DNA from 3 places in the Brenneria populi genome. Region 2 is predicted to be linked to each of the others. Evidence: predicted binding sites of a transcription regulator. Region 2 holds the regulator's gene; each other region holds the start of a gene.
The links. The regulator CRP, encoded in region 2, controls carbon source genes, mostly activating them, when cyclic AMP is high. The targets are predictions, from matches to a motif close to ATGTGANNNNNNTCACAT.
Positions count from the first base shown of each region.

Region 1: a site for CRP is predicted at 522-539, ahead of VSX58_RS02855 (arabinose ABC transporter substrate-binding protein). Genes of this name have one in related genera too.
Region 3: a site for CRP is predicted at 2,237-2,254, ahead of VSX58_RS11960 (enolase C-terminal domain-like protein). Genes of this name have one in related genera too.

Region 1 is NZ_JAYWTM010000001.1:627,188-637,845, reverse strand. It holds gene VSX58_RS02860 (ribulokinase) at 1-408, opposite strand, end outside; gene VSX58_RS02855 (arabinose ABC transporter substrate-binding protein) at 783-1,766, shown strand; gene araG (L-arabinose ABC transporter ATP-binding protein AraG) at 1,940-3,463, shown strand; gene araH (L-arabinose ABC transporter permease AraH) at 3,481-4,482, shown strand; gene araC (arabinose operon transcriptional regulator AraC) at 4,554-5,510, shown strand; gene VSX58_RS02835 (oxidoreductase) at 5,618-6,664, shown strand; gene VSX58_RS02830 (bile acid:sodium symporter family protein) at 6,832-7,842, shown strand; gene add (adenosine deaminase) at 7,927-8,943, opposite strand; gene VSX58_RS02820 (arsenic resistance protein) at 9,095-10,075, opposite strand; gene VSX58_RS02815 (YdgA family protein) at 10,209-10,658, opposite strand, start outside.
Region 2 is NZ_JAYWTM010000014.1:142,076-152,733, forward strand. It holds gene cysG (siroheme synthase CysG) at 39-1,418, opposite strand; gene ppiA (peptidylprolyl isomerase A) at 1,867-2,436, shown strand; gene crp (cAMP-activated global transcriptional regulator CRP) at 2,510-3,142, opposite strand; gene VSX58_RS14765 (OsmC family protein) at 3,461-3,868, shown strand; gene VSX58_RS14770 (phosphoribulokinase) at 3,930-4,799, opposite strand; gene VSX58_RS14775 (YheU family protein) at 4,942-5,178, opposite strand; gene VSX58_RS14780 (LysE family translocator) at 5,423-6,025, shown strand; gene VSX58_RS14785 (ABC transporter ATP-binding protein) at 6,072-7,991, opposite strand; gene kefG (glutathione-regulated potassium-efflux system ancillary protein KefG) at 8,246-8,797, shown strand; gene kefB (glutathione-regulated potassium-efflux system protein KefB) at 8,799-10,607, shown strand; gene VSX58_RS14800 (YheV family putative zinc ribbon protein) at 10,642-10,658, shown strand, end outside.
Region 3 is NZ_JAYWTM010000009.1:71,058-81,715, reverse strand. It holds gene VSX58_RS11965 (MFS transporter) at 1-745, opposite strand, end outside; gene VSX58_RS11960 (enolase C-terminal domain-like protein) at 835-2,142, opposite strand; gene VSX58_RS11955 (GntR family transcriptional regulator) at 2,781-3,686, opposite strand; gene VSX58_RS11950 (zinc-binding alcohol dehydrogenase family protein) at 3,837-4,859, shown strand; gene VSX58_RS11945 (tagaturonate reductase) at 4,926-6,377, shown strand; gene VSX58_RS11940 (UxaA family hydrolase) at 6,387-7,877, shown strand; gene VSX58_RS11935 (hypothetical protein) at 8,030-8,182, opposite strand; gene katG (catalase/peroxidase HPI) at 8,245-10,431, shown strand.

The DNA of each region.
Region 1 (10,658 bases), on a different contig from region 2:
GCACAGGGCATTGATCTCCTCGGCCTCTTCCAGCGCCGTGTGATCTTTCCACAGCACGAACATGGCGTTGGGATTGTCGGCGAACTCGGGGCGCAGCGCCAGAATATTGCCCTGCGCGTCGATGGGCGCGGGCGTGGAGCCGGTCGAATCCACGCCGATGCCGACGATCCGCCGACGCTGTTGCGCGCTCAACTGGTCTGCGGCGGCGCGAACGGCCTGTTCCAGCGCTTCAATATAATCCAGAGGGTGGTGGCGGAACTGATTGCCGGCCGGCAGGCAATATTTTCCCGCGCGCCAGCGGGGGTAATACACCACGTTCGTCGCCAGCTCCCGCCCGGTTCGGCACTCCACGGCCAAGGCGCGTACCGAATCGCTGCCGAAGTCGAGGCCGAGGGTAATCGCACTCATTGTCTGCTCCCGTTTAGCTCCGTCCGTCGTGTGGCAACGATAAGAGCGTGGCGGTTTCGGGCGTGAGGAGGCGTTGGCTGGAAGTATGCATTTTTCTGCCGCCAGCGGCGGTTTTGTGATGGACTTCAAAAGTTAACGACTGGTTAAATTCGCTAAATATATGTACAAACCTGTCATTATTTCGGGATGTGATAACGCTCTATCTCCTGGCGAAAAATAACGGATAAAAGGTAGGACGTCTGAATGCCGCGGAAGAAGGAAATTGCATCGACGCGCTGTTTTTCCTTTTATCCGGACCGGAAATGCCTTTCTGGAAACGATTACACGTTTTCGCGCCCACGGCGTGCAAAACGATAAATATACCGGAGAACATCATGCATAAATTCACTAAGGCGCTGGTAACGATTGGGCTGGCCGTCGTTATGTCACAATCGGCTATCGCCGCAACGCTGAAACTGGGGTTTCTGGTTAAGCAGCCGGAAGAGCCCTGGTTCCAAACCGAATGGAAGTTTGCCGATAAGGCGGGAAAAGATCTCGGTTTCGACGTTATCAAAATCGCCGTTCCGGACGGCGAGAAAACGCTTAACGCCATTGATAGCCTGGCCGCCAGCGGCGCCAAAGGGTTTGTTATTTGTACGCCCGACCCTAAACTCGGGCCGGCGATAGTGGCTAAAGCGCGCAGCTACGATCTGAAGGTTATCGCGGTGGACGATCAGTTCGTCAACGCCAGAGGCGAGCCGATGGACTCGGTGCCGCTGGTGATGATGGCGGCGACGAAAATCGGCGAACGGCAGGGGCAGGAGCTATGGCGAGAGATGAACAAGCGCGGCTGGAAGGTTGAGGAAACCGCGGTGATGGCGATTACCGCCAATGAGCTGGATACCGCGCGCCGCCGTACCACCGGTTCGATGGACGCCCTGAAAGCGGCCGGCTTCCCGGAAAAACAGATCTATCAGGTGCCGACCAAATCCAACGATATCCCCGGGGCGTTCGACGCCGCCAACTCTCTGCTGGTGCAGCATCCGCAGGTCAAAAACTGGCTGATCGTCGGCATGAACGATAACACCGTGCTGGGCGGCGTTCGCGCCACGGAAGGCCAGGGTTTTAAAGCGGCCAACGTGATCGGCATCGGCATCAACGGCGTGGATGCGGTGAGCGAACTGTCGAAAGGGCAGGCCACGGGCTTCTACGGCTCGCTGCTGCCAAGCCCGGATATCCACGGCTATAAAAGCATCCAGATGCTGAACGACTGGATCGCCAAGGGCGTAGAGCCGGCAAAATTCACCGAGGTCACCGACGTGGTGCTGATTACCCGCGACAATTTCAAAACCGAACTGGAGAAAAAGGGCCTGATGTAATAGCGGAATGCCGGTCGCGTAAGCCGGTTTTAGGGGAAACGCCGGGGGAGGCTCCCGCAGGGGAGGGCTCACCCCGACGGTCGCCCCTGTCTCTCGCTGCTTAAACGATCGGCATTAGGATGTGATATCGGCGCCGTTTGCGCGGCCGCCGTTTTAACCATGAGGAGATGGACATGACGGCACAGTCACCCTACTTATCATTTCATGGCATCGGCAAAGTCTTTCCCGGCGTGAAGGCGCTGACGGACATCAGCTTTTCCTGTTATGCCGGGCAGATCCACGCCCTGATGGGGGAAAACGGCGCGGGCAAGTCCACCTTATTGAAAATTTTAAGCGGTAACTATGCGCCCTCCAGCGGGGAAATCCGTATCAAGGGCAAGCCCGTGCAGTTCACCAACACCATGGATGCCCTGAATAACGGCATCGCCATCATCTATCAGGAGCTGCATCTGGTGCCGGAAATGACGGTGGCGGAAAACATCTACCTCGGCCAGTTTCCGCACAAATACGGCGTGGTCGATTATGCCCTGATGCGCTATGAGAGCCGGCTGCAGCTCGACCATCTGGGATTGGATATCGACCCCGATACGCCGCTTAAATATCTCTCCATCGGCCAGTGGCAAATGGTGGAAATCGCCAAGGCGCTGGCGCGCAACGCCAAAATCATCGCCTTCGATGAGCCCACCAGTTCGCTGTCCGCCCGGGAGATTGAACAGCTATTCCGGGTGATTCGCGAATTGCGCCGCGAAGGGCGCGTCATCCTATACGTTTCGCACCGTATGGAGGAAATTTTCGCCCTGAGCGACGCCATTACCGTGTTTAAGGACGGCCGCTATGTGCGCACCTTTGACGATATGCGCCAGGTGAACCACGAATCGCTGGTGCAGGCGATGGTGGGCAGAGACCTGGGGGATATCTACGGCTACTCGCCCCGCGACTGCGGCGCAGAGCGGCTGACCCTGAAAGAGGTGAAGGCGCCGGGGGTGAAATCCAGGGTTTCCCTGCATGTGCGCCGGGGAGAGATCGTCGGGCTGTTCGGGCTGGTGGGCGCCGGGCGCAGCGAACTGCTGAAGGCCCTGTTCGGCGCGACCCGTATCACCGGCGGGCAGGTGCTGTTGGACGGCAGGCCGCTGGCGATCGCGTCGCCGATCGACGCCATCCGCCAGGGCATCATGCTCTGTCCCGAAGATCGCAAGGCGGAGGGGATCATCGCCGTCCATTCGGTACGCGACAACATTAATATCAGCGCGCGGCGCAACAGCCTGAGAGCCGGTTTCGTTATTAATAACCAGTGGGAGGAGGAGAATGCGCGCCGGCGGATCCAGGCGCTGAATATTAAAACGCCCAGCGCGCAGCAGCTGATGATGAATCTTTCCGGCGGCAATCAGCAGAAGGTGATTCTGGGCCGCTGGTTATCCGAGGAGATGAAAGTCATCCTGCTGGATGAGCCGACGCGCGGGATCGACGTCGGCGCCAAGCATGAAATCTATCACGTTATTTATACGCTGGCGCAGCAAGGTATTGCCGTGCTGTTTGCCTCCAGCGACCTACCGGAAGTGCTTGGGCTGGCCGATCGCATCATCGTGATGCGCGAGGGCGCGGTATCCGGCGAGCTGCTGCACGATGAAGCCACGGAGCAGAAAGCGCTGAGTCTGGCAATGTTACGAACCCCTGATATTGACGCCGCGGTTGCCTGACCGCAAAGGAGTAAACCATGCCCATAAGTAAAACCGACTCGACGCTTGCCGCGGGGTCTGAAAAGAGAAAAGGCGGGACGGGCGTCGCCCGTATTTGGGATAACTACGGCATGCTGGTGGTGTTTGCCGTGCTGTTTTTCGCCTGCGTGATTTTCGTGCCGAACTTTTCCAGCTTTATCAATATGAAAGGGTTGGGACTGGCGATATCCATGTCCGGCATGGTGGCCTGCGGGATGCTGTTCTGCCTGGCTTCCGGGGATTTCGATCTCTCCGTCGCGTCGATTATCGCCTGCGCCGGCGTCACCACGGCGGTGGCGATCAATCTCAGCCAAAGCCTGTGGATCGGCGTTGGCGCCGGGCTGCTGCTGGGCGCCGCCTTCGGGTTAATTAACGGTTTTGTCATTGCGCGGCTGAAGATTAACGCGCTGATCACCACGCTGGCGACCATGCAGATCGCGCGCGGTCTGGCCTACATCATCTCCGATGGCAAAGCGGTCGGTATCGAAGACGAGCGTTTCTTTACGCTGGGCTACGCCAACTGGCTGGGGCTGCCGGCGCCGATCTGGATCACCGTGGCCTGTATGCTTCTGTTCGGGCTGCTGCTGAATAAAACCACATTTGGCCGCAATACGCTGGCGATAGGCGGCAACGAAGAGGCCGCGCGTTTGGCCGGGGTGCCGGTGGTGCGCACGAAAATCATCATTTTCACGCTTTCCGGCCTGGTCTCCGCGGCGGCGGGCATTATTCTGGCGTCGCGTATGACCAGCGGCCAGCCGATGACGTCGATCGGCTACGAGCTTATCGTGATTTCCGCCTGCGTATTGGGCGGGGTTTCGTTGAAAGGCGGTATCGGCAAAATCTCCTATGTCGTCGCCGGGGTGCTGATTTTGGGCACCGTGGAGAACGCGATGAATCTGCTGAATATTTCGCCGTTTGCCCAATACGTGGTGCGCGGTTTGATCCTGCTGGCGGCGGTGATCTTCGACCGCTACAAACAGCTGGCGAAGAAAACGCTATGAACCGCGTTTATGGGACGGGAGGCCTGATAAAACGCGGGCCTCGTTATGACGCTTGCTGCCGCGGAGGTTAGATGTATCACCGTATGACGCATGAAATCCAGCCTAATCCGCTGCTGCCGGGCTACTCGTTTAACGCCTATCTGGTCGCCGGGCTGACGCCGATCCTGGCGCATGGACCGCTCGATTTCTTTATCGATCGTCCTGATGGCATGAAAGGCTACATCATTAATCTCACCATCAAAGGGCAGGGACAGGTTTTTGATGGCGACGACGTTTTCTACTGCCGTCCGGGCGACTTACTGCTGTTTCCGCCTAAAACCAAGCACTTTTACGGCCGTGCGCCCGACAGCGACTGCTGGTATCACCGCTGGGTCTATTTTCGCCCACGGGCGTACTGGGCCGACTGGCTGGAATGGCACAGCAAAAGCTGCGGCGTCGGGCGTTTGAGCCTGCCGAATAACCAACTGCTGATGGAGTTCGATCGGCTATTCACCAATATCGAACAGACGCAGCGCTCGGGACGGCGTTTTTCGGAGGAGCTGGGAATGAATCTGCTGGAGCGCCTGCTGCTGCGGGCGATGGAGGAAGATCCGCAGAGTCCGCATAAAATCATGGATCCTAGGGTTATTGAGGCCTGCCAGTTTATTACCGCCAATCTGGCCGGCGAGCTGCGCATTGACGAAGTCGCCCGGCATGTGTGCCTGTCGCCGTCGCGGCTGGCGCATCTGTTCCGCGCGCAGGTCGGCATTAATATTTTACGCTGGCGCGAGGATCAGCGGGTGATCCGCGCCAAACTGCTGCTGCAAACCACGCAAGAGTCCATCGCCAATATCGGCAGGGTGGTCGGTTATGACGATCAGCTCTACTTCTCGCGCGTATTTCGCAAACGGGTGGGGGTCAGTCCGAGCGATTTTCGCCGCAGCCGCAGTGAAATCAACTATCCGGCGGCCGAAAAGGAAAACCCGCCGTGGAACGCGGCGTCCTGCGGCGTTGGCATTCGGCGCGCGGCGGAGATATCATCAAGATAATGAGATTCCTCTAAATTTATGAGGTATATATACCTAAATAATTCGAGCTGCGGTATGAAGGGTATACTTGTGGTGATATTAAAAAGCGAAGGCGAAGGGGAATCTTCATGAGTGACGTAATTCGTGTTGGATTATTGGGATACGGTTATGCCAGTAAAACGTTTCATGCGCCGCTGATTGCCGGGACGCCGGGGATGGAGCTGGTCGCTGTTTCCAGCAGTAATGCCGATAAAGTTCATGCCGACTGGGCGAATGTGAGAGTGGTGAGCGAGCCGCAAACGTTATTTAACGAGCGGGATATCGACCTTATCGTTATCCCCACGCCGAATGACACGCATTTCTCATTGGCCAAACAGGCGCTGACCGCGGGCAAACACGTGGTGGTGGATAAGCCTTTTACCGTGACGTTGTCACAGGCGCATGAGCTGAATCTGCTGGCCGAGCACACGGGAAAACTGCTTTCCGTATTTCATAACCGGCGCTGGGACAGCGATTTTCTGACGCTGAAGCAGGTATTTCATACCGGCGTGTTGGGCGATGTGGTTTATATGGAGTCCCATTTCGATCGCTATCGTCCGGAAGTTCGCCAGCGCTGGCGCGAAGACGGCAGCGAGGGGAGCGGGATCTGGTACGATCTGGGGCCGCATCTGCTGGATCAGACCCTGCAGCTTTTTGGCTTACCGGTCGCCATTCAGGTCGATTTGGCGCAGTTAAGGCCCGGCAGCAAAGCGACGGACTATTTCCACGCCGTGCTGATCTACCCTCAGCGCCGGGTGGTGCTGCATGGCAGCATGCTGGTGGCCGCCCCTTCCGCCCGCTATATCGTGCATGGTTCGCGCGGCAGTTTTGTGAAATACGGCCTTGATACGCAGGAGCAGCAGTTGAAGGATAATCGGCGTCCGCCGCAGGAGAACTGGGGGCAGGATAAACAGGACGGCGTGCTGACCCTGTACCGCGACGGCGTGGCGGTCGAGCAGCGCGTTTCGACGCTTCCCGGCGACTATCCCGCCTACTACAGCGCCATTCGCGATGCGCTAACCGGCAAAGGCGAAAACCCGGTGACGGTGCATCAGGCGATTCAGGTGATGGAGTTGATTGAGCTTGGATTGGCGTCGCATCAGCAGAAAAGGGTGATGACGCTAAAAAATAGCTAACGTCGTCAATTTTATGGCGGACGTTGCCGTTTGGTTGCGGCAGGCGATCTTAGGATCGCCTGCGTCGTTTAAACCAAAGGCTAATGAGAACCCATAAATCAAGCGGCGGCGCAAGGCGTCGGAGAGCTTGAATGGTGGCGGTTATCGGCCGAGATAAGGATGTGAGAATGGGGTGGTTGCAGCGGTTAAGAATTGATAGTTTTTTGCTGATACTGTTTTTGGTGGTGGCGGCGGCGTCGTTTTTCCCTTGCCAGGGCGCGGCGAAAATCTTTTTTGAGTATCTGACGACGGCGGCGATTGCGCTGCTGTTTTTTATGCATGGAGCCAAACTGTCCCGGCAAGCCATCGCCGCCGGGATGGGGCACTGGCGGCTGCATCTGGTGGTCTTCGCCAGCACGTTCGTCCTGTTTCCGCTGCTGGGCGTGGGCATGAGCCTGCTGGTGCCGGTGGTGTTGACGCCGGCGCTGTACCTCGGCTTTCTCTATCTGTGCGCTTTGCCGGCCACCGTACAGTCCGCCATCGCCTTCACCTCAATGGCCGGGGGCAACGTCGCGGCGGCCATCTGTAGCGCCTCGGCCTCCAGTATCCTGGGGGTATTTCTATCGCCGATACTGGTCGGACTGTTGATGCATACCCAGGGCGAGGGGCAGACGGACACGTTGCACGCCATCGGCGCGATTATCATGCAGCTGATGGTTCCCTTTGTTATCGGCCACCTATCCCGACCGCTGATTGCCGGATGGGTCGATCGCCACCGCAAGTTAATTAATATTACCGACCGCTCATCCATTTTGCTGGTGGTGTACGTCGCCTTTAGCGAAGCCGTGGTTCAGGGGATCTGGAGCCAGATTAACGGCTGGTCCTTACTGGCGGTGATCGTCTGTTCCATCGTGCTGCTGACCATTGTGCTGATCGCCAATACGCTGCTGGCGCGCAGGCTGGGTTTTAATCGCGCCGATGAGATAACCATCGTATTCTGCGGTTCGAAGAAGAGCCTGGCCAACGGCATTCCGATGGCCAGCGTCCTGTTTCCGGCCTCGGCGGTGGGGATAATGGTTCTGCCGCTGATGATCTTCCATCAGATTCAGCTGATGGTGTGCGCGGCGCTGGCCCAGCGTTATGCGCGCCGGCTAAAACGCGCTGAGGCGGGTTGCGCCCCCGCGCCGACCGTCGATTAATAAGCTGGACGCGGAAGAGACGGCGAAACGGCAACCCCAAGGCGGACGGTCGGGCCGCCTTGGGGTAAGCGCAGGGAAAACAGATTATGACGCCAGGCCGCGTTTACGCAGCACTTTCTCGCGCAGCTGTTGCTTTTCCCGCTCGCTGATAAACGCGATACGCAATCCATTTTCCTGCGCCTGACGGGTCTCTTTGGCGGTTAGCCCGGCAAGCGGCGCCGCCACTTCATATTCATGGCGGATCTCAATGCCCTGAACGGCCGGATCGTCGGTATTAATCGTGGCGGGAATACCGTAACGCAGGAAATGCGCCAGCGGATGCTGATCCAGCGCGGCGACGGTGCTGGTTTGCAGGTTGGAGGTCAGACAGGATTCGATGCCGATAGCGTTTTCAGCCATGTAGTTCATCAAATCGCTATCGATAATGGCGGCGACGCCGTGGCCGATGCGTTCGGCTTTAAGCTGACGAATAGCTTGCCAGATGCTTTCCGGCCCCGCCGCTTCACCCGCGTGGACGGTAATATGCCAGCCGGCGTCGCGCGCCTGTTTGAAGTGCGAGGCGAACAGGTCGCCGGGATATCCCAGCTCATCGCCCGCCAGATCCAGCGCCGCAATGTGGTCTTTGTGGGCCAGCAGACCGTCCAGTTCCTGTTGACAGGCGGCGGTGCCGAACGTGCGGCTCAGAATGCCGATCGGACGTATCACGATGTCACGATCGCGACAGCCCGCGGCGATGCCGTCGATGACCGCCTCAACCACGCCGGCAATCGGAAGGCGATGCTTCATCGCCATGTAGTAGGGAGAAAAACGCAGCTCCGCGTAATCCAGCCCGGCGTTAACGGCGTCTTCCACATTTTCATAAGCGACGCGGCGGCAGGCATCCAGCGATCCCAGAACGGCGACGCCCCAGTCGAGCTTCTGCAAAAAACTCAGTAAATCAGGCTCATTCTTGGTGACTTGCACATGAGGACGCAGTGACTCCAGGTCATCGGCAGGGAGTGAAATATTGAACTGGCGGCCCAGTTCCAAAATGCTCTGCGCGCGAATATTGCCATCAAGGTGGCGGTGAATATCCGTCAGAGGGAGTCGCGTATCAATCATGGTGTACTCTTTACAATAAATATAGTGGTATTGGACGGCCGGGGAGCGATCCGTCCGAGAGCGGTGAAGTATAAAAACAAATGGCGGCAAATTGCTAATCGTTACGAAAAAAAGTCAGGCAATCTGCCGTGCTAAAGGGCGTGCGCCGGTCTTATGCCCTGGGCGACGTCCGGGGCGTCCGCGCGCTGAGTTTAGGGATAATGCGGATATAAATCAGCTCGCTTAACAGTTCCACCAGCGTTTGGGTCACGATAATCGCCGGCAGCGTCGGGATGGCGCCGGGAATGGCGAGGGCTAACGGCAGCACGACGAGCGAATTGCGCGTTCCGGCGCTGAAGGCCACGGCTCGCCCGCCGGCGGACTCCAGCTGAAACAGCCTGCCGACCAGCCACCCGGCAACCGGAGCGATGACCGCGAATAATATATAGAACGGAATCGCCGCCAGCACCGTGGCCCAGGCGGTTTTCAGCTGCGGAATGACGGAAACCACCACCACGAATAACACCAGCGCGGTGGCGGGAACCGGAAGGAAGCCGAGCCCGTCGGCTAACCTAGCCAGCGGGGGAGAACGGCGCGCCCCCCATTGCACCAGCCAGGCAAGCAGCAGGGGAACGGCGATAAGCCAGATAAAGGCGTGGAAAAATGGCGCGATATGGATCAGCTCAGACGCCTCTCGGCCCAGGAACAGACCAAGATAAAACGGTAGCGCCAGCATTTGTACGATCAGCAGTACCGGCGTGGCGGCCAGCAATCGCGCCGCATCCGCGCGGCCAAGATGGGAGAAGGTCACCACGTAGTCGATACAGGGGGCGAGCAATACCAGCAGAATACCCAGCCGAATCATCGGGTCGGCGGGCAAATAGGGCACGAGAATAGCGAGCGACAGAGGGATAACGATAAAATTGACCGTAAGCAGCGCGGCAAGAAAGCGTATCTGCGCCAAATTCCGTTTCAGCGACGCGAGCGGCACCTGTAAGAAGGTCGCGAATAGCATTAACGCCAGCGCGGGGTTGATCGCCTGGTCCCATTTTTCCGTCGCGGGGAGCGCCAGCGCAATCAGCGCCGCCGCGACGACGGTAAGGAAGTAGGTGGCGGTTTGGCGCTGTTCCAGGAGGATCTTTACGTTTTGCATGCTGGATCTCTTAACGATAAAAACAGACTCGGACGGGAAGATAACCTGTAACGGCGCGGCGGCCGTCACAGGTTTATTGTTATCGCTTTCTTAAACTACTACGGCAGGCTACTCCGGCGATGACGCCAGATGCTTAATTGCTGCCCTCGGCGGGAAGGTCGATAAACGGCGCGATAAAGTCGGATAGCGGCATTTTGTTGCCGTTAAAATCGACCTGGCCGTCGGCGTACTGCAGTGAGCTGACGATCGCGTTATCTTGCGTGACGGTCATCTTATTCATTTGGCCGATGCTTGCCATCATATTCGCTTGCTGAAGCGCCATCTTGCGAACCTGCTCTTTCTCCTCATCGGTCGCGGGCTGTTTCCCCGTCTGAACCATCAATTCCGCCAGCATCTCCAACGGCACATGTAATTTAGCATCGAATTTTTTTACCGACTGTAGGATGATTTTTTCTTCATCCGACGATTCCGGATTGGCGGCGCTGGCGCCGTTCTGCAGCGGATCGGTCATATCCAGAGCCAGGGTAAAGGTGCTTTCGCCTTTGCCGTTTTTCCAGCTAAGCGGCGAGATGGAGATGTTTGG
Region 2 (10,658 bases):
GCGGCCGGCGGCGTTCGGATAGCAAAAGCGCCCGGCGGTTATTCTGCCGGCTGGGTAAACCAGTTCAGTTTTTCTCTGAGGCCGACGACATTACCGACAATGATTAAGCTCGGGCTAACGGCCTGTTTTGCCAGCTCCCCAAGCTGCGACAGCTGCCCGGCGAATACCCGCTGCGCCGTGGAAGTGCCATTTTCGACCAGCGCCACCGGTACGGTTTCAGGAAGCTGCTGTTCTATCAATTTTCGCTGAATATAATCGGCCTGCTGCAGGCCCATGTAGAACACCAGCGTCTGTTTTTCGGCCGCCAGACTGGCCCAATCAAGCTCGGCGTCATGCTGGACATGGCCGGTGATTAGCCGTACTCCCTGAGAGTAGTTGCGGTGCGTCAGCGGGATGCCGCTATAGGCCGAACAGCCGGAGGCGGCGGTAATGCCCGGCACCACAGAGAAGGGGATTCCGGCCTGTCGCAAATGCTCCAGCTCCTCGCCGCCGCGGCCGAATATGAAAGGATCGCCGCCTTTCAGCCGTACGACCCGTTTTCCCGCCAGCGCTTTTTCCTGCAGCAGCTGATTAATCTGTTCCTGAGGAATGCAATGATGTCCCGACTGTTTGCCGACGAAAATACGCTCGGCGTCGCGTCTTATCAGGTTAAGCACCCCCTCTGAAACCAGGCGATCGTAAACCACGATATCCGCCTGCTGTAGCTTCTGTAAGCCTTTCAGCGTTAATAGCCCGGCGTCGCCGGGGCCCGCGCCCACCAGCGTTACTTCCCCTCTGTCATCGAGCGGTTCAGAAAATAGTTGCTCGGTGAGGCGCTGGACGCTGGCGGCGTCGTCATTCGCCAGCGATTGCAGCAGCCGATCGTGAATAAACAGTTTTTCCCAGAAGCGACGGCGAGTATCCGATTTTCTGAAGCGGCTTTGCACGCGCTGACGCAGTTCTCCGGCAAAGGCGGCCAGCTTGCCAAGGTGCTGCGGCAGAAGACTTTCCAATTTTTCACGCAGTATACGCGCCAGCACCGGCGCGCTTCCCCCGGAAGAGACGGCAACCATCAGCGGCGAGCGGTCGATGATGGACGGCATAATGAAACTCGCGCTCTGCGGGTCATCCACGGTGTTGCAGAAAATCTGCCGTTGGCTGGCATGGTCGTAAACCTGCCTGTTGATTTCGCTATCGTCGGTGGCGGCGATGACCAGCCATGTGCCCGTCAACAGCTTGGGATCGAACGATCCCTGAACCAGGGTCGCCCGCTTTTCTTGCTGCCAGTGAATAAATTTGTCGTTGAAGCCGATGGCGTTCACCGTAAGAATGGCTCCGGCATCCAATAATAGTCTGGCCTTGCGTTCCGCCACTTCTCCCCCGCCCACCAGCAAACAGTGCTTGTCGCGTAACTGACAGAATATTGGCAGGAAATCCATGTGGTGCCTCTTGATAATTAGGGTTGATAAAAGCCGCCTGCCGCCGGGACAGAATACGGAAGAGCAATATCGATGGCGATCTCTTATCCGTCGCGCCGCGGCCGTCGACGCTGGATAAGCTACGCTGCTGTCTTTGACCTGAACGCCATTTCCCGTAACCGTGCGGCGCGCATTTTCCAGACCGCGACCATCATATAGGCGAAAATGCTGTTTTTTCAATGGGCTGTCGAATAATAATTCACTGACTCTTTGTGTCGTTACCCATCAACGATCGCGGCGCGGACTGCGAGGCCTTAATAATAAAGCCGGCATCAAGCCGTACGGTATCTGATGATGGGTTACGGTAGGCATTCCGTACGTAAAAAAAAGTAAATGGGTGGCGTTGGCGGGTGCGGATACTTACAATCACTACGCTTTCTGTAGTCGATTTCTTCAAAAAGGAATTCTCATGCTCAAACGTACTCTGGTTGCGGCGGCAGCCTTTATTTCTCTCACCGCTTTTTCTCCGGCGTTTGCCGCTTCCGGCACAACGCATGTTTTACTGACCACGTCGGCAGGAAATATTGAACTGGCGCTGGATAATCAAAAAGCGCCGGTTTCGGTGAAGAATTTTGTCGAGTACGTTAATAGCGGCTTTTATAACGGGACGACGTTTCACCGGGTGATCCCCGGCTTCATGATTCAAGGGGGCGGCTTCACCAGCGACATGAAGCAGAAAGCGACCAATCCGGCGATCGTTAACGAAGCGGATAATGGCTTGCGCAATTTGCGCGGCACCATTTCTATGGCGCGTACGGCGCAAAAAGACAGCGCCACCAGCCAATTCTTTATCAACGTGGCGGACAATGCGTTCCTCGATCATGGGCAGCGTGATTTCGGCTATGCGGTGTTTGGTAAAGTGGTGAAAGGGATGGATGTGGCGGATAAAATCGCCCAGGTGCAAACCGAAAACGTCGGCCCTTATCAGAATGTGCCCACCAAGCCGATTGTGATCCAGTCAGCGAAAGTTCTGCCCTGACGGGTCATTCCCTACGTGCGGAAAAAAACGTGAGAATACTCTCACGTTTTTTATCGTCGAATCATATTGCGGCTTAACGGGTGCCGTAAACCACGATGGTTTTGCCGTGCGCGGAGATCAGGTTTTGGTCTTCTAACATTTTCAGGATCCGCCCCACGGTTTCACGTGAACAGCCGACGATCTGGCCGATTTCCTGACGCGTAATTTTTATTTGCATGCCGTCCGGGTGGGTCATGGCATCCGGTTGTTTCGCCAGGTTCAGCAGGGTCTGAGCAATACGCCCGGTGACATCAAGGAATGCCAGATTGCCGACTTTCTCCGACGTCACCTGCAGCCTGCTGGCCATCTGAGCAGACAGACGCATCAGAATGTCGGGGTTCACCTGAATCAGCTGTCTGAATTTTTTATAGGAAATTTCAGCGACTTCACAAGCCGTTTTCGCCCGCACCCAGGCGCTGCGCTCCTGACCCTCTTCAAACAGGCCGAGCTCGCCGATAAAATCGCCCTGATTAAGGTAAGAAAGGATCATCTCTTTGCCTTCTTCATCCTTGATCAGCACGGCGACAGAGCCTTTCACGATGTAGTAAAGCGTCTCTGCTTTTTCACCCTGGTGAATAAGCGTACTCTTCGATGGATACTTGTGGATATGGCAATGAGAAAGGAACCATTCGAGAGTCGGGTCTGTTTGCGGTTTGCCGAGAACCATTCGATATCATCCTCTGTTGTCAGTCACTGCGCAAATCACAGGGCTCAGAGTTCCCTGTACGGCGTATTTACTGTTAAAAGTTCAAATTCAGTGTAGGCAGAGCGACGTCCGGGAATATACTGAAGCCTTTATCTGGCGACGTCATCATCTCCCGGCATCTGAGTTTGTCCAGAATAAGGCAGATTCTGCTGTTGTTTTTAACACAGCTTGAAGGACGTGTCTTGTGTTGTCTCACCTCAGCATGATAAAGCTCTGGTTATCAGATGATTTTGTACAGTAACGATATAAAATTTCAAAAAATTTTTAGCGGAGGGCGCCATGCGGGCTCGAGTGAAGTGGGTTGAAGGTTTAACATTCCTTGGCGAATCATCTTCCGGACATCAGGTTTTAATGGATGGCAATTCGGGGGATAAAGCGCCGAGCCCGATGGAAATGGTATTGATGTCGGTTGGCGGATGCAGCGCGATCGATGTGGTATCGATACTGCAAAAAGGGCGTAATGACGTCGCCGACTGCGAGGTTAAGCTTACGTCAGAACGGAAAGCGGAAGCGCCGCGCCTGTTTACCCATATCAACCTGCATTTTATCGTAAGCGGCAAAGGGTTGACCGAAAAAGCCGTAGCGCGCGCGGTCGCGCTCTCCGCGGAACGGTACTGCTCGGTGGCGCTGATGCTGAGCCAGGCGGTGGAGGTGACCCACAGTCATGAAGTCAGGGAGTTGGCGTAGCGCTCCGAGCCGACGTCGCGCGGTATTGACCCGACGGGTTATGCCGCGCCTATCCGTCGGGCTATTGAATTTTTTTCCCTTCCAGCAACCGCTGCACCAGCGGCGCCATAATTAACTCCATCGCCAGCCCCATTTTCCCGCCGGGCACCACCAGCGTATTGATATGAGAAATAAACGATCCCTGCAACATCGCCAGCAGATAGGGGTAGTCGATATTATCCAGCCCCTGAAAATGGATCACCACAAAGCTCTCGTCCAGCGAAGGGATCGATTTTGCCGCGAACGGATTGGAGGTGTCCACGGTGGGAACCCGCTGGAAGTTGATATGGGTGCGTGAAAACTGCGGCGTAATGTAGGAGATGTAATCTTCCATGGAGCGAACGACCGAATCCATTACCGCTTCGCGCGAGTGGCCGCGTTCGTTCACATCGCGGATCAGCTTTTGAATCCACTCCAGATTGACGATAGGCACCACGCCGACCAGCAAATCGACATGCTGCGCCACATTGTGCTGAGCGGTAACGACGCCGCCGTGCAGCCCTTCATAAAAGAGCACGTCGGTCGGCTCGGGCATCGGCTCCCACGGCGTGAATGTGCCGGGCACCTGATTGTAGGGAATGGCTTCATCGTAGGTATGAAGGTATTTACGCGTTTTCCCTCGTCCGTGCTGACCATATTCGATAAAGGATTGCTCGAGCAGGCTAAAGTCGTTGGCCTCCGGGCCGAAATAGCTGATATGACGGCCGAGATCCCGCGCCTTGCGGATCTCCATATCCATTTCCGGACGGGTATAGCGGTGAAAACTGTCGCCCTCAAGCCGGGCGGCGCGCATGTTTAACTGCTGAAAAATCTTGTGGAATGCCTGGCTGGTCGTTGTGGTTCCCGCGCCGCTGGAGCCGGTAACCGCAATAATCGGGTGCTTATGTGACATAAGGCGCTTCACTCCATGATGGTGACGCTCGCTCCGGCGCTTCACGGAGCCGCGTCATCAAAAAACAAGGTTTCAGTCGGCTGAAAAGGTTTCTACCATTGTTAGCATGGTTAATGATGCCGATGCATCTTCTTTTTGGCCTTCAGCTTAGGTGATGTCTGCCGGCGCTAAGCTGGTCGCGGGGCATGATGTTGATGGTTTCATGCAGCTCCGACCATACCAGCGCCACGGCGCCGGACTCCAACTGCCGGCGCACGTCGGCAACCTTCTGCGGCAGCGTCCGCTCCTGCTCGCCGTAATCCGTGCCTTCGCGGAGAACGAAGGATTCGATGAGATTTTCCAGTGTTTCAGGTTCGAGCTGTTGCCAGGGAATGATCACGATATTTGTCCAGAAAAAATGTTGTGCAATCAATATCACGCTGTTAGCTTCAATGCCGCCGCTTAACAGTCCATGCTTTACAACTATACCCTAAATAATTCGAGTTGCAGGAGGGCGGCATTGCTGCGACAAATCCGCCTGCGGCGCTCCCGCGGGGGCGGGCAACGACGTCAACGCATAGGCAACTTGAAGTATGACGGGGATATAACCGCAAAATTGCTTCGGGGTGAGGAGCGCCCATTACATGGAATTGAGTTTGTTTCTGTCGATGTTAGGTTTTCTCTGGGTCGCCGCCATTACGCCGGGTCCGAACAATATGTTGCTGACGACGTCGGGCGCCAATTTCGGTTTTTTGCGTTCTCTGTGGTTGATGTTGGGCATTCTGTTCGGCATGCAGAGCATTTTATTGCTGGTGGCATTCGGCGTCGGCAGTCTGATCCTGGTCTATCCCTCTTTGCATTTCGCGCTGAAAGCGCTGGGCAGTTTGTATCTGCTTTGGCTGGCGTGGAAAGTCGCCACCGCCGCTTATGAAAAGCTGGAAACCCTGGACGCGCCGCCGCGGCCTATTCGGTTTTATCAGGGCTGGCTGCTGCAATTTCTCAATCCCAAAGCCTGGCTGATGGCGCTGGGGGCGGTCGCCAGCTTTAGCCTGCCGGGCGCGGAATATCACCACTCGGTAATGGCGATAAGCTTCGGTATCGTACTGGTGAACCTGGTCGCCGGCGCGATATGGCTCGGGTTCGGTACGTTGATCGGCCGCCTGTTGCGCAGTAAAAAAGCCTGGATTACCTTCAACGTCTCTATGGGATTGCTGACGGCGGCCTGCGTGTTGCTGATTTGGCATTAGCCGTGCGGCGCAGGCAAGCCGCCTCCCGGCCTGCGCCAACGGCCTGCTACGACGAGGACGAGAATTGCCGATTCATCCGCTCTAGCTGTTCCTGGGCTTCAAGCCACGCCATTTCGCTCTCTTCCAAATCCGCTTTCGCCTTTATCTGCCGCTGTAAGCACTCCGTCAGCTCCGCCTTGCGGCTGGCGTCATAAATCCCGGAGTCCGCCAGGCTGGCCTCGACGGTTTCCAGCGCCGCGCCCAGCTTCTCCATCTGCTGTTCGAGCCGGGCGATTTGCTTGCGCAGGGGCTGCGTTTGGGCCCTCAGTTCGGCCTCCCGGCGCTTTTGCTCCTTTCTGGCCTGAGCGCTGTTGGCGGCGTTCTCTTTGGGCGCCTCGCCGGCGGCGCTCTCCTGACGCTGCTTATCCGTCAGCCATTGCTGATAGTCCTCCAGATCGCCGTCGAAAGGCTCGACCTTGCGGTCATGGACCAGATAGAGATCGTCGGTGGTGGAGCGAATCAGATGCCGGTCGTGCGATACCACCACCAGCGCGCCTTCGAAATCGATCAGCGCTTCCGTCAGCGCCTGGCGCATATCGAGATCCAGGTGGTTGGTCGGTTCATCCAGCAGCAGCAGGTTTGGCCGCTGCCAGACAATCAGCGCCAGAACCAGCCGGGCTTTTTCGCCGCCGGAGAAGCGTTCGGTGATTTCCGTCACCTTGTCGCCCTGAAAACCGAAGCCGCCGAGATAATCGCGCAACTGCTGTTCGGTCTCCCGCTCTGCCAGACGCGTCATATGCTGTAACGGCGACTCGTCGGCGCGCAGGAATTCCAGCTGGTGCTGGGCGAAGTAACCCAGCTTCACGCCTTTTGACAGCCCGATCTCACCCTGAATCGGCGAAAGCGTGCCCGCCAGCAGTTTGATTAGCGTCGACTTACCGGCGCCGTTATGGCCCAGCAGACCGATGCGCGAACCCGGCACCAGATTCAGCTTGATCGACTCCAGAATCAGCCTGTCGCCGTAGCCGGCGCTGACTTTCTCCATGCGAAGCAACGGGTTGGGTAGCGACTCCGGCGCCCGAAAGCTGAAGCGGAAAGGGTTGTCCACGTGCGCCGGGGCGATCATCTCCATGCGCTCCAGCATTTTTATCCGGCTTTGCGCCTGTTTGGCCTTGGTGGCTTTGGCGCGGAAGCGATCGATATAGTGCTGCAGATGGGCGACGCGCTCCTGCTGATGCTCATACAGCGATTGCTGCTGCGCCAGTCGGGTGGCGCGTTGCCGCTCGAACGAAGTGTAGTTGCCGGTGTATTCGTTGAGCGTTTGTTGCTCGATATGCAATATTTTATTCACGATGGGATCGAGAAAATCGCGGTCGTGCGAAATCAGCACCAGGGTTCCCGGGTAGCTTTTCAGCCATTTCTCCAGCCAGATGACCGCATCCAGATCGAGATGGTTGGTGGGTTCGTCAAGCAGCAGCAGATCGGAGCGGCAGATGAGAGCCTGAGCCAGGTTGAGGCGCATGCGCCAGCCGCCGGAAAAGGCGCTGACGGGCTGCTGCAATTGCGGCTGCGAGAAACCGAGACCGTTGAGTAGGCTAGCGGCTCTGGCCTGAATCGTCCAGGCTTGAATCGCATCCAGCCTGCCGTGCAGCGTGGCGATGGCGTGGCCGTCGTTATTTTCGTTGGCGAGTCGCAGCTCCGCCTCAAGCCGGCGGAATTCCCGGTCGCCGTCGATGACGTAATCAAGCGCCGCCACATCCAGCGCCGGGGTTTCCTGATTGACCCAGGACAGGGCCCATCCCTGAGGAAACGTGGCGCTGCCGCCGTCGGCGCTGATTTCACCTTTCAGTAACGCCAACAGGGTAGATTTACCGCAACCGTTCTTGCCGACCAATCCGACTTTCTGGCCCGGGTTAATCGTCGCGGTTGCGTTATCCAGTAGAACATGTACACCACGTCGAATTTGCAGCGAGGAGAATACAATCATAAAGCGCCATATGTTCAGAATATGTTAAGTTATTGACTTGATATCAGGAGTAATTGCGCCGAATGCGGGTCACTTAAGCCGATTTTTAGGGGAAACACCGGGGGAGGTTCCCGTAGGGACGCCTCACCCCGGTGGTCGCCCCGCGTATCTCGATGCTTAAACGATCGACATTAGCAATTGCGCCCTGTTTTTTTAGTCGTTGCGCTGCATGGTAGCGGAAAAAGGCAACCATGACGACGCTTTGGAGGGGAATGATGTCGCAGCCACCCAAGATCCTGCTGCTGTATGCCCATCCGGAATCACAGGACTCGGTGGCAAACCGGGTTTTACTGCAACCGGCGCGGCAGTTGGATCATGTTACCGTGCACGATCTGTACGCTCACTATCCTGATTTTTTCATCGATATTTATCATGAACAGCAGCTGCTGCGCGAACATCAGATCATTGTCTTCCAGCACCCGTTTTATACTTATGGCTGTCCGGCTTTACTGAAAGAGTGGTTTGACCGGGTATTATCGCGCGGTTTCGCCAATGGCGTCGGCGGCAACGCGCTGGCGGGGAAGCATTGGCGCACGGTGATTACCACCGGCGAACCGGAAGAGGCCTACCGCTCCGGGGGGAAAAATCATTATCCGATGGAAGATTTTCTGCGGCCGTTCGAAATGACCGCGTCGCTGTGCCGCATGCACTGGATTAAACCGATGATCGTTTATTGCGCGCGCCGTCTGCCGCCCGATGTCTTGTCCAGCCACGAACTGGCTTACGCCCAGTGGCTGGCGGCCCCTTTCGCTCCCGAGGTGCGCTGATATGGAAAGCTCCGCGCTGCTTACCGCCGGCGTTCTGTTCCTGTTTGTGGCGGTGGTCGCCGTACCGATCGCCGCGCGTATGGGCATTGGCGCCGTATTGGGTTACCTGATCGCCGGGATCGCCATCGGCCCCTGGGGATTGGGCTTTATCCGCGACGTTGACGCTATTCTGCACTTTTCCGAACTTGGCGTGGTTTTTCTGATGTTTATCATCGGATTGGAGCTGAATCCGAAAAAACTGTGGACGCTGCGGCGCTCTATTTTCGGCGTCGGTGCCGCGCAGGTCGGGCTGAGCGCGCTGGTCTTGGGGGGTGCGCTCTATCTGACGAACTTTTCCTGGCAGTCGGCGCTGATTGGCGGCGTCGGGCTGGCGATGTCGTCGACGGCGATGGCGTTGCAACTGATGCGCGAGAAAGGGATGAATCGCAACGAATCCGGGCAATTGGGCTTTTCCGTCCTGCTGTTTCAGGATTTGGCGGTGATTCCGGCGCTCGCTCTGGTGCCGATCCTAGCGGGGGCGCAAGGCGAGATTGACGACTGGAGCCGGGTGGCGCTCAAGGTCGCGGCCTTTGCCGGTATGCTGATCGGCGGCCGCTATCTGGTGCGTCCGCTATTCCGCTTTATCGCCGCTTCCGGAGTTCGGGAGGTTTTTACCGCCGCCGCTCTGCTTCTGGTGCTGGGGTCGGCGCTGTTTATGGAGGCGTTAGGGTTTTCGATGGCGCTGGGCACCTTTATTGCGGGCGTGCTGTTGGCTGAAAGCGAATACCGGCATGAGTTGGAAATCGCCATCGAGCCGTTTAAGGGATTGCTGCTCGGCCTGTTTTTCATCTCCGTCGGTATGGCGTTAAATCTGGGCGTTCTCTATGTCCATATCGTAAAAGTGCTGATTGCCGTCTTGGCGCTGGTGGCGGTAAAAGGCACGGTGCTCTATGCGTTGGCCCGTATTAACCGGGTGCGCCGCTCGGAGCGTTTGCAGTTTGCCGGCGTTTTAAGCCAGGGCGGCGAGTTTGCGTTTGTGCTGTTTTCCGCCGCGTCGGCGTACAAGGTTTTACAGGGCAACCAACTGCCGCTGCTGCTGGTGACGGTCACGCTGTCGATGATGACTACCCCGTTGCTGATGCAGGTTATCGACCGGATTCTGGTTCATCGCTATAACATACAGGACGTGCCTGACGAAAAACCCTATGTCGCCGATGATGAACCGCAGGTGATTGTGGTCGGGTTCGGGCGTTTCGGGCAGGTGATCGGCCGCCTGCTGATGGCGAATAAAATGCGCATCACGGTGCTGGAGCGTGATATCAGCGCCGTCAGTCTGATGCGCGGCTATGGTTATAAAGTATACTATGGCGATGCGACGGAACTGGAGCTGTTGCGCTCGGCGGGGGCGGAAAAGGCGCAATCGATCGTCATCACCAGCAATTCGCCGGAAGATACCATGGCGATCGTGCATTTGTGCCGACAGCATTTCCCGCATCTGGAGATTCTGGCGCGGGCGCGCGGCCGCGTCGAGGCGCATGAGCTTTTGCAGGCGGGCGTGAAGCACTTTTCCCGCGAGACCTTCTCCAGCGCGCTGGAGCTGGGCTGCAAGGCGCTTATGTCGCTGGGGATGCATCCTCATCAGGCCTACCGCGCTCAGCAACATTTTCGCCGTCTGGATATGCGGATGCTGCGCGAACTGATGCCGCAGCTGCAAAGCGATGTGGCGCAGATATCCCGCGTGAAGGAGGCCCGGCGCGAGCTGGAAGACATATTCCAGCGGGAAATGCAGCACGAGCGCCGCAGGCAGGATGATTGGGATGAATTCGAGTAGTGCGCCTAAGCTGAAATAGATCGGGACAATAAATATGCGTAAACGTTTTAT
Region 3 (10,658 bases), on a different contig from region 2:
CTTTCGGGTCAAGCAGCGCCTGCAAAATGCCTTTCGGACCGTGGCTCACCTTTTCACGCTCTTCCGCGGCCATCGTTTCGCACAACACCGCGCGCTCCTGCGGCGTCAGCCAAGCGCAGCGTTCATCGGACGGGCGGTCATCCAGATAAAAATAGGCCCAGATCCCCACCAGAATGGTGAGCAGACCGGTAACCAGGAACATGATTTGCCAGCCGTGCAGGCCGAAAGCGCCATGCATCGCCAATAAACCGCCGGATAAGGGGCCGCCTAAAATAAACGCCAACGGCGGTCCGAACCAGAAGAAGCCGGCGACCTTCGCCCGCACCGTAATGGGGAACCAGAACGTCAGGTAGAGCATCACGCCCGGCATAAAGCCGGCTTCGCATGCGCCTAACAGAAAGCGCAGGACATAGAAGGTCAGCTCCGAATCGGCGAACATCATCAGCGCGGAAATCGCGCCCCAGGTCACCATAATACGGGCAAGCCAAATACGGGCGCCGTATTTAAACATATAAATATTACTCGGCACTTCAAATATGGCATAACCGATAAAGAATATACCGGCGCCGAATGCGTATGCCGCGGTGCTTAATCCGGTATCGATTTGAAACGTCTCTTTGGCAAAACCGATATTCGCTCTATCGAGATAGGCGAGAATATACATTAACGCCAGAAAAGGTAATAACCGTCTCACGGACTTCTTTATTGCCACCGATAATATTTCTTTTTTATCGTACGGTAACATTGGCCCACTCCTCTATCATTTTCATAATGGTAGAATATAACCATCGCATTAAATGCAACCTGTTGTTATAACGATGGTTAATATGATTTTCAGCTGCGCCACTCCGTACCTTTCGGGTACTCGAATTGCGCTACAGAGGCTTCTTTCATGGTTACGCCGTAGCCCGGCATTTTGGGCGGCATATAGTGGCCGCGTTTAATATTGATGGGCTCCAGAAAGTTTTCGTGCAAATGGTCGACATATTCCAGAACACGTTTATCCAGCGACGCCGATACGGCGATATAATCAAATAAAACGATATTCTGTGAATATTGGCAGAGGCCGACTCCGCCGCCATGCGGACAGACCGGAATATTGTATTTCGCCGCCATTAAAATTACGGCCAATACCTCATTCAATCCCCCAAGCCGCGCGGGGTCCAGTTGGCAAAAATCGAGACTGCCGGCCTGGAACATCTGTTTAAACATCACGCGATTGTGGGCGTGTTCGCCGGTGGCGACGCCGATCGGGGCGATGCGCCGGCGAATCGCCGCGTGGCCTAAAATGTCGTCCGGGCTGGTAGGCTCTTCAATCCACCAGGGATCGAACTTCGCCAAACGGCGCATATTTTCCACCGCCTGATCGACGCTCCAGATCTGGTTCGCGTCCATCATCAGCTTATAATCCCAGCCCAGCTCTTCGCGCAAAATGGTGGCCCGGCGAATATCCTGCTCAATATCCGCCCCCACCTTCTGCTTCAGGTGGGTCCAGCCATCGGCAACCGCCTGACGCGCCAGCATACGCATTTTCTCTTCGGAATAGCCCAGCCATCCCGCGGCCGTGGTATAGCCGGGGAAGCCGTCGCGCAGCATCTCCTCTTCGCGCCGCGCCTTGGTTGTCGACGCCTTGCGCAACAGCGTGATCGCCTCTTCGGGAGTCAGCACATCGGTGAGATAGCTGAAATCGACGCAGTTGACCAGCTCTTCCGGCGACATATCCACCAGCAGTTTCCAGACCGGTTTGCCCTCTTTCTTGGCCCACAGATCCCACATGGCATTGATAATTGCCGCGGTCGCGAGATGTATCACCCCTTTTTCCGGGCCGACCCAGCGCAGCTGGCAATCGCCCGCCACCAGCTCATGCCAGTAGCTGCCGAAGTTGGCGGTAATATCTTCCAGATAGCGATCCTGGACAAACAAACGGGACAGCGATTTCACCGCCTCCACGCACAGCTCGTTTCCTCGTCCGATGGTGAAGGTCAGACCGTTGCCGACCAGCCCGTCATCCGAGTCGGTTCGCAAGGTCACATAGGTGGCGGAGTAGTCCGAAACGGCGTTCATGGCATCGGAGCCATCAAGATTTCTTGAGGTAGGGAAGCGGATATCTTTAACTTCAATTTCAATTATTTTTCTTTTCATTTTATTCCTCGGCTCGAAAACCAATAAATTTCAGGCTGCCAATACATCAATGATTCTCATATCGACCCCGACCCTATCCGGGCCATTAATCGATATTTGCCACTGATCTCATTTAGTTTTAATGGCGCTATCCATAACGACGCATTTATCAGAGACGCTAACTCTTCGGTCAGGAATTTACTCATTTACGGCGTAACGATTTATTTCACGATAAATAATAAATCGCCGTAATGCTTCTCTCTCTTTTTATAAAAATAACGCTGCGCCACGAATTAAAATGGTTAAAAACGTTTACCATGACGACCGATTTGTTAATTCGATAACGCTCAGGCTAAAACTTTTTCACCTATTCCGTTGTTAATTTTCACCTCATTGCGCAAACACAATCCGGTGCGTTTGAGAATAGAGGGATAATTATCAGCATCGCGCCTTTTTGTCGCAGATTCGTGCAGCGTTTAATATTTTGCTGTTTTTAATCGGCTTTTAATCGGCTTTTTATCGGTTTTTTTGCCCGGCGGAGTCTTTACGCATGGACGGGCTGGATAAAATTATCGATACATATCAATGCATTAGTAACAAATAGTTCGTCATATCCAGCATAAGGCGCCGGCGGCATAAAAAGCGCCGCGACGCGCCGGCTAGTCGGCATACTGACTGATGGAGTGCAGCATAGACTGCTTGGCGCTATCCAGATGCTGGCGCATTTCGCGCATCGCATTGAGGTCGTTGCGGCAGATCAACGCGCTCAGTATCGCCATATGCTCATCGGTGGCAATAATGTTCCTCTGTTTCAAATCTCTTTCATCCCATTGATAATGAAAGTGAAAAATTACCGATATAATCTCAAGAGACTGGTTGAAAAACGGATTGTTCGCCGCCGATAGGATTAACTTATGAAAGGCCTGATCAAGCTGGGAGAACGTGCGGTAGTTATCGCCGATGGTTTCACGCAATTGACGGTGCCGGCCGAGCAGCTCTTTGGCCTGTAGCCAGCGTTCATCATCCGGCGGCAAATTCATAAACTTATTCAGCGCGTGAGTCTCAAGCATCTCTCTGAGTTCAAACAGCTTTTCCGCATACTCCTTATCGAATTTTTTCATGCGCCACTGGCCGCGGCGTATGCTCTCTATCAGGTTATAGCGGCAAAAACGCAGTAAAAATTCGCGCACCACTATCGGGCTGACCATCGCTTCCCGCGCCAGCTGCAATTCGGAAAAACTGTCGCCCGCGCGTAATTTTCGCTGATTAATCATATGGAAAAAGGCGCGTTCAAATACGCGGGTCTGCTCTTCGAGCGGCTGGCTGACGCTGTCGAAGCCGTCATCCTCCGTGGGATCGCGAATGATAAGATAATTGCCGCCCACTTTTTCCAATACCCCCTGCCGATGCAAATAGCTCAGGGTATGGTTCACCGTGGTGCGGCTGACGTTATACATTTCCGCCAGGGCCGCCTGCGAAGGAAGCGGCGAGCGGATATGTCCTTTACTGATGCCGTCGATCATCTGATTGATCACGTTATGACGAAGATTTTGCGTGCGGCTCATTATGGCTCCTTTGGCTTTTTATTCATTTAAAACTAATTTAAAGCTGAATATTAAGCGGCGACTCACAAATAATTTCTAAGGCATAGCCCGAAACCGTTTTTTTATTTAATAAAAGAATCCACCCTTCACGAGGATTTTTTTATGAAAAATATAAATACCATGAAAACGCTGGTTTGCGAGGAACCGACAAAACTGGTTTATCAACAGCGGAAACAGCCGATACCTAAAGATGACGAGGCGTTAATCAAGATTTTAAACGTCGGTATTTGCGGTACGGATATTCATGCCTGGGGCGGCAATCAGCCTTTTTTCAGTTATCCGCGCGTCTTAGGTCATGAAATTTGCGGCGAAGTGATCGCGCTGGGAAATAACGTGCACAATATGCATGCCGGTCAACGGGTTGCCGTTATTCCCTATGTCGCCTGCCACCGGTGCCGCTCCTGCCTGAGCGGCAAAACCAACTGCTGTGAAAATATTTCGGTCATCGGGGTACATCAGGACGGCGGATTCTGCGAATACCTCACGGTTCCGGTACAGAATTTACTGATCGTCGATGACGTCGATCCGGTATCCGCCGCGCTGATCGAACCTTTCGCCATCAGCGCCCACGCCGTGCGCCGCGCCGCCGTTCAACCCGACGAACAGGTGCTGGTGGTCGGCGCCGGGCCGATCGGCCTGGGGGTGGCGGCCATCGCCAAGGCCGACGGCGCGCAGGTGGTCATGGCCGACACCAGCGCCGAACGCCGCCGCCATGTGGCAGAGAAACTGGAGATCGCCACCCTGGACCCCGCGGCAGAAGCATTCGAACGGCAGCTGCGTGAGGCGTTCTCGGGCGCGCTGCCGCTAAAGGTCATCGACGCCACCGGCAACCAGCATGCGATGAATAACAGCGTTAACCTCATCCGCCACGGCGGCAGCATCGTCTTTGTCGGCTTGTTCAAAGGCGATCTCAGCTTTGCCGATCCGGACTTCCACAAAAAAGAGACCACGATGATGGGCAGCCGCAACGCCACCGAGGAGGACTTCGCCAAAGTCGGCCGCTTAATGGCGGCGGGAAAACTCTCCGCGGACATGATGCTCACGCATCGCTTTGATTTTCATACGCTGGCCGAAGTGTATGAAACGGACGTGGTGAAGAACAGGGCGCTCATCAAGGGCGTGATTCAGTTCTGAATCATGGCGACCCCATCATCTCTCGGGACGCCATCCCGATAACGCTTTTCACTTAAGGATATCGCTATGTTAACGCTGAATCGTCACGATTTTCCCGGCCGCCGCCATCCCGAAAAAATCATCCAATTCGGCGAGGGAAACTTTCTGCGCGCGTTCGTCGATTGGCAATTGGATTTGCTCAATGAGCACACCGCCCTCAATGCCGGCGTGGTGATCGTCCGGCCGATCGACAGCGACGCGCCCCCTTCGCTGAACGCCCAGGATGGACTCTATACCACGATTATTCGCGGCCTAAACCCGCATGGCGACAGCGTCAGCGAGGCGCGGATTATTCGCTCGGTCAACCGGGAAATTAATGTTTATCAGCAGTTTGAGGAGTATTTAGCGCTGGCGCGCAATCCGGAGATGCGCTGGGTGTTTTCCAACACCACCGAAGCCGGGATCGGCTATCTGGAGCAGGACGGCTTCGATGACGCGCCCCCGGCCAGCTTCCCCGCCAAACTGACCCGTCTGCTCTATGAGCGTTTCAGGCATTTCGACGGCGCGGCGGACAAGGGGTGGGTGATACTGCCCTGCGAACTGATCGACTATAACGGCGAAGCGCTGCAAACGCTGGTGCTGCGCTACGCCCGGCAGTGGCGGCTGGGAGAGGCGTTCGTACATTGGCTGAGCGCGCACAATACGTTTTGCTCTACGCTGGTCGATAGAATCGTCACCGGCTACCCGCGCGATGAGGCGGCGGCGCTGGAGCGGCGGCTGGGCTACCGCGATGCGTTTCTTGATACCGCCGAACATTTCTATCTGTTTGTTATTCAGGGGCCGCAGTGGCTGGCGCGAGCGCTGCATCTGGATGATTACCCGCTGAACATTCGAATTGTCGACGACATCAAACCGTATAAGGAACGCAAGGTGGCGATTTTGAACGGCGCCCATACCGCGCTGGTTCCGGTGGCGTTTCTGGCCGGATTGAATACCGTGGGCGAAGCGATGGACGACGCGCAAATCAGCCGGCTTGTCGAACAGGCGATCGCGCAGGAGATCGTCCCGGTGCTTGATCTGCCGCCGGAAGAGCTGCGCGACTTCGCCCTGGCGGTGCTGAGCCGGTTCCGCAACCCGTTTATCCAACACCAGCTGCTCGCCATCGCCCTTAACGGCATGACCAAATTCCGCACCCGAATTTTGCCGCAGCTGCTGGCTTATCAGCGCAGGAACCATCGGCTGCCGCCGCGTCTGACCTTCGCCCTCGCCGCGCTATTGATGTTTTATCGCGGCAAACGCCGGGACGAGAGCTACCCCTTACAGGACGACGCCCGCTGGCTCGATCGCTTCGCCGCCCTCTGGCAGGCGGTCGATGCCGGCGCCGCCACGCTCGGCGACCTGGCGCAAAGCGTGCTGGCCGACCGCGAACACTGGGGCGCGGATCTGAATACGGTTCCACAGCTGACGGAAACCGTCGCCCGCCGGCTGCAGGATATCCAAACTCAGGGGATGCGCGCTGCTTTGGCCGCTTGTCGTTAAGGTGCTCCCATGCAAGATATGATAAAAATACATCCGCTGGACAATGTCGGCGTCGCACTGCGCGACCTCGCCGGCGGCGAACGGGTCGAGGTTGAGGGCCGCACGCTCATCCTGGCGTCGCCGGTGGCCCGCGGGCATAAATGCGCCCTGATCCCGCTACAGGCCGGACAGCACATCATGAAATACGGTTTGCCTATCGGCCATGCCCTGAGCGCGATCGCGGCCGGCGAACATATCCATACGCACAACGCCAAAACCAATCTGAGCGATCTGGATAGCTATACCTACCGGCCGCAGCCCGGCGTACTGCCGGCGCCGTTGCCGGATCGGCCGATACGGCTGTATCGCCGAGCCGGCGGCGCGGTGGGCATTCGCAATGAGCTGTGGATCGTCCCGACCGTGGGCTGCGTCAACGGCATCGCCCGGCAAATCCAGCAGCGCTTTTTACGCGCCCACCCCGAGACCGCGGGAATCGACGGCGTCTATCTGTTTAGCCACCCGTTCGGCTGTTCGCAGCTCGGCGACGACCACGACAACACCCGAACCATGCTGCAGAATATGGTTCACCATCCGCATGCCGGCGCGGTACTGGTGATCGGCCTGGGCTGCGAAAACAACCAGGTGGACGCCTTTCGCAACACGCTGGGGGATGTCGATCCTCAGCGGGTGCGATTCATGGTGTGTCAGCAGCAGGACGACGAGGTGTCGGTCGGTCTGGCGCTGTTACAGTCGTTATACCAGGCGATGCGGCAGGACCGGCGCGAGCCTGGCTGGCTGAGCGAGTTAAAGTTCGGTTTGGAGTGCGGCGGTTCCGACGGATTGTCCGGTATTACCGCCAACCCGTTGCTGGGACGCTTTTCCGACTATGCGATCGGCAACGGGGGCACCTCGGTATTGACCGAAGTGCCCGAGATGTTCGGCGCGGAGCGGATCTTAATGAGCCGCTGCCGCGACGCGGAGACATTCGACAAAACCGTCAGCATGGTGAACGATTTCAAGCAATACTTCATCGACCACCATCAGCCCATCTATGAGAACCCCTCGCCGGGAAACAAGGCCGGAGGCATCACCACGCTTGAGGAAAAGTCGCTGGGCTGTACCCAGAAGGCCGGGCAGAGTCAGGTGGTTGATGTATTAAAATACGCCGAACGGCTAAAAACCGCCGGATTGAACCTGTTAAGCGCTCCCGGCAACGACGCCGTCGCCACCAGCGCATTAGCGGGCGCCGGCTGCCATATGGTGCTATTCAGTACCGGACGGGGCACGCCCTACGGCGGCTTCGTGCCGACGGTCAAGCTGGCCACCAACAGCGAGCTGGCGGCGAGAAAACCGCATTGGATAGACTTTGACGCCGGCCGGCTGATCCACGGCGTCGATATGGATACGCTGTTGCAGGAGTTCGTCGATCTGATCGTAGCGATTGCCAACGGCAAACCCGCATGCAACGAAGTGAATGACTTTCGCGAACTGGCGATCTTTAAAAGCGGCGTCACGTTATAAAGGCGGCCCGCCGCATCTTCAACCTTCGCGCACCACATTCAGCGCCGCTTCGGGCGGCGCCGTTCGCGCTTCCCGCCGCCCCGGGCCGTTTAGATAGCCCCCTCCTATTGCAATGTTAATTGTATTCGATTTTATCTATAACCAGACAAACTCTAAGATGAATCCAGCGTTAACCGAAGCGCCCCACGGACGACGTCGGTCAACGCAGCCAGACCGCCGCAACCGGCGCCGCAGACGACGGCCGCGCGGAAACGGCGGACGGCATTACCGAACCGCGTCAGTAAAAGCATTGTCGTGCCCATCATCTGGAATCCGGCAGCCCGACGAGACCGGATAGCCGATTACTCAGAACAAGGTAGAGGATATTATGTCAACTGAAGCAAAGTGCCCATTTTCACACGACGCCGCCGGTAAACACGGCCTCGCCGGCGGCGGCACCACCAACCGCGACTGGTGGCCGAATCAACTGCGCGTCGATCTGCTGAGTCAGCACTCATCTCGCTCGAATCCCCTCGACCCGACATTCAACTATCGCGAAGCCTTCAAGAAGCTGGATTATCAGGCGCTGAAGAACGATCTGCGCAAGCTGATGACGGATTCGCAAGATTGGTGGCCCGCCGACTTCGGCCACTACGGACCGCAATTTATCCGCATGGCGTGGCACAGCGCCGGCACCTACCGCGCCGCCGACGGCCGCGGCGGCGGCGGGCGCGGTCAGCAGCGTTTCGCCCCGCTGAACGCCTGGCCGGACAACGTCAATATCGACAAATCCCGCCGCCTGCTGTGGCCGATCAAGCAAAAATACGGCCAGGCGATCTCCTGGGCCGACCTGTTTATCCTGACCGGCAACGTGGCGCTGGAAACCATGGGGTTCCGCACCTTCGGTTTCGGCGGAGGGCGCGCAGACACCTGGGAGCCGGATCTGGACGTCAACTGGGGTTCCGAAACCACCTGGGCCTCCCACCGGCCGGCCGATAAGCTCGACGCGAATCTCGGCGCCACCGAGATGGGCCTGATCTATGTCAACCCGGAAGGCCCGAACGCCAGCGGCGATGCGGCGGCGGCGGCCCACGCCATCCGCGTGACGTTCGCGCGCATGGGGATGAACGACGAGGAAACCGTCGCGCTGATCGGCGGCGGCCACACCTTCGGCAAAACCCACGGCGCGGCGCCGGAGTCGCATAAAGGGGCGGACCCCGAAGCCGCCGGCCTGGAGGCGCAGGGGCTTGGCTGGGCCAGCGATTACGGCGCCGGCCACGGCGGCGACGCCATCGGCAGCGGCCTGGAGGTCGTCTGGACGCAGACGCCGGCGCAGTGGAGCAACTACTTTTTCGAAAACCTGTTCAAATATGAGTGGGTCCAGACCCGCAGCCCGGCCGGCCTGATCCAGTGGGAGGCTAAGGACGCCGAGGAGATCATTCCCGACCCGCACGACCCGTCGAGAAAGCGCAAGCCGACCATGCTGACCACCGACCTGTCGCTGCGCGTCGATCCGATCTACGAGAAAATTTCACGCCGATTCCTGGAGAACCCGCAGGCGTTCGCCGAAGCGTTCGCCCGCGCCTGGTTCAAGCTGACCCACCGCGACATGGGGCCGCGCTCGCGCTACCTCGGCCCGGAAGTTCCGCGGGAAGAGCTGATTTGGCAAGATCCGCTGCCCGCCGTCAATCATCCGCTGATTGACGAGGCGGACGCCGCGACGCTTAAGGCCAAAGTGCTGGAAGCGGGTTTGAGCGTCTCCGAACTGGTTGGCACCGCCTGGGCTTCGGCCTCCACCTTCCGCGGCGGCGATAAGCGCGGCGGCGCCGACGGCGCGCGCATCCGCCTGGCGCCGCAAAAAGACTGGGAAGTCAACCAGCCCGAACAGTTGGCCAAAGTGCTGGGCGCGTTGGAAGCCATCCGACGCGAGTTCAATCAGGAAGCGAGCGGCGGTAAGCAGGTGTCTCTGGCGGATCTGATCGTGCTGGCGGGCAACGCCGGGATCGAACAGGCGGCGCAGGCGGCCGGCCAGAAGGTGACGGTCCCCTTTACGCCGGGCCGCACCGATGCTTCTCAAGAGCAGACCGACGTCGATTCCTTCTCCAAGCTGGAACCGGCCGCGGACGGCTTTCGCAACTACGAGATGGCCGGACTGGCGACGCCGGCCGAGGTGGCGCTGATCGACAAGGCGCAGTTGCTGACGCTGAGCGCGCCGGAACTGACCGTGCTGATAGGCGGCCTGCGCGCCATCAACATCAATGCCGACGGCTCCGCCAACGGCGTCTTTACGCGGCGGCCGGGCACGCTGACCAACGACTTCTTCGTCAACCTGCTGGATATGCGCACCGCGTGGAAAGCCGTTGCGGACGGCGCCGGCCTCTATGAAGGACGCGACCGCGACAGCGGAGAAGTGAAGTGGACCGCAACGCGCGCCGACCTGGTGTTCGGCTCCAACGCGCAGCTGCGCGCCCTGGCGGAAGTGTACGCCAGCGCCGACGCCCAGGCGAAGTTCGTGCAGGATTTCGTCGCCGCGTGGAACAAAGTGATGATGCTGGATCGCTTTGACCTGGCGTAATCGCGCAGGCCGAAACACCCGCCCCTACCGACCGGCGCAATGCGCCGGTCGGTTTTTTGCCGTCAAATTCTCGTAGTCCATCATACGTCGGGACAACGCGCGTTCCCCCGGCCGGGTTCGAATCCTATTTCACCCGCGTTACCGTTACTCCCCCAAAGGCGCGCTTAGCGTCTCTCTGGCGGTGTCGCTGATGCCGATCGGCATAAAATACGAATGAAAATTATTTA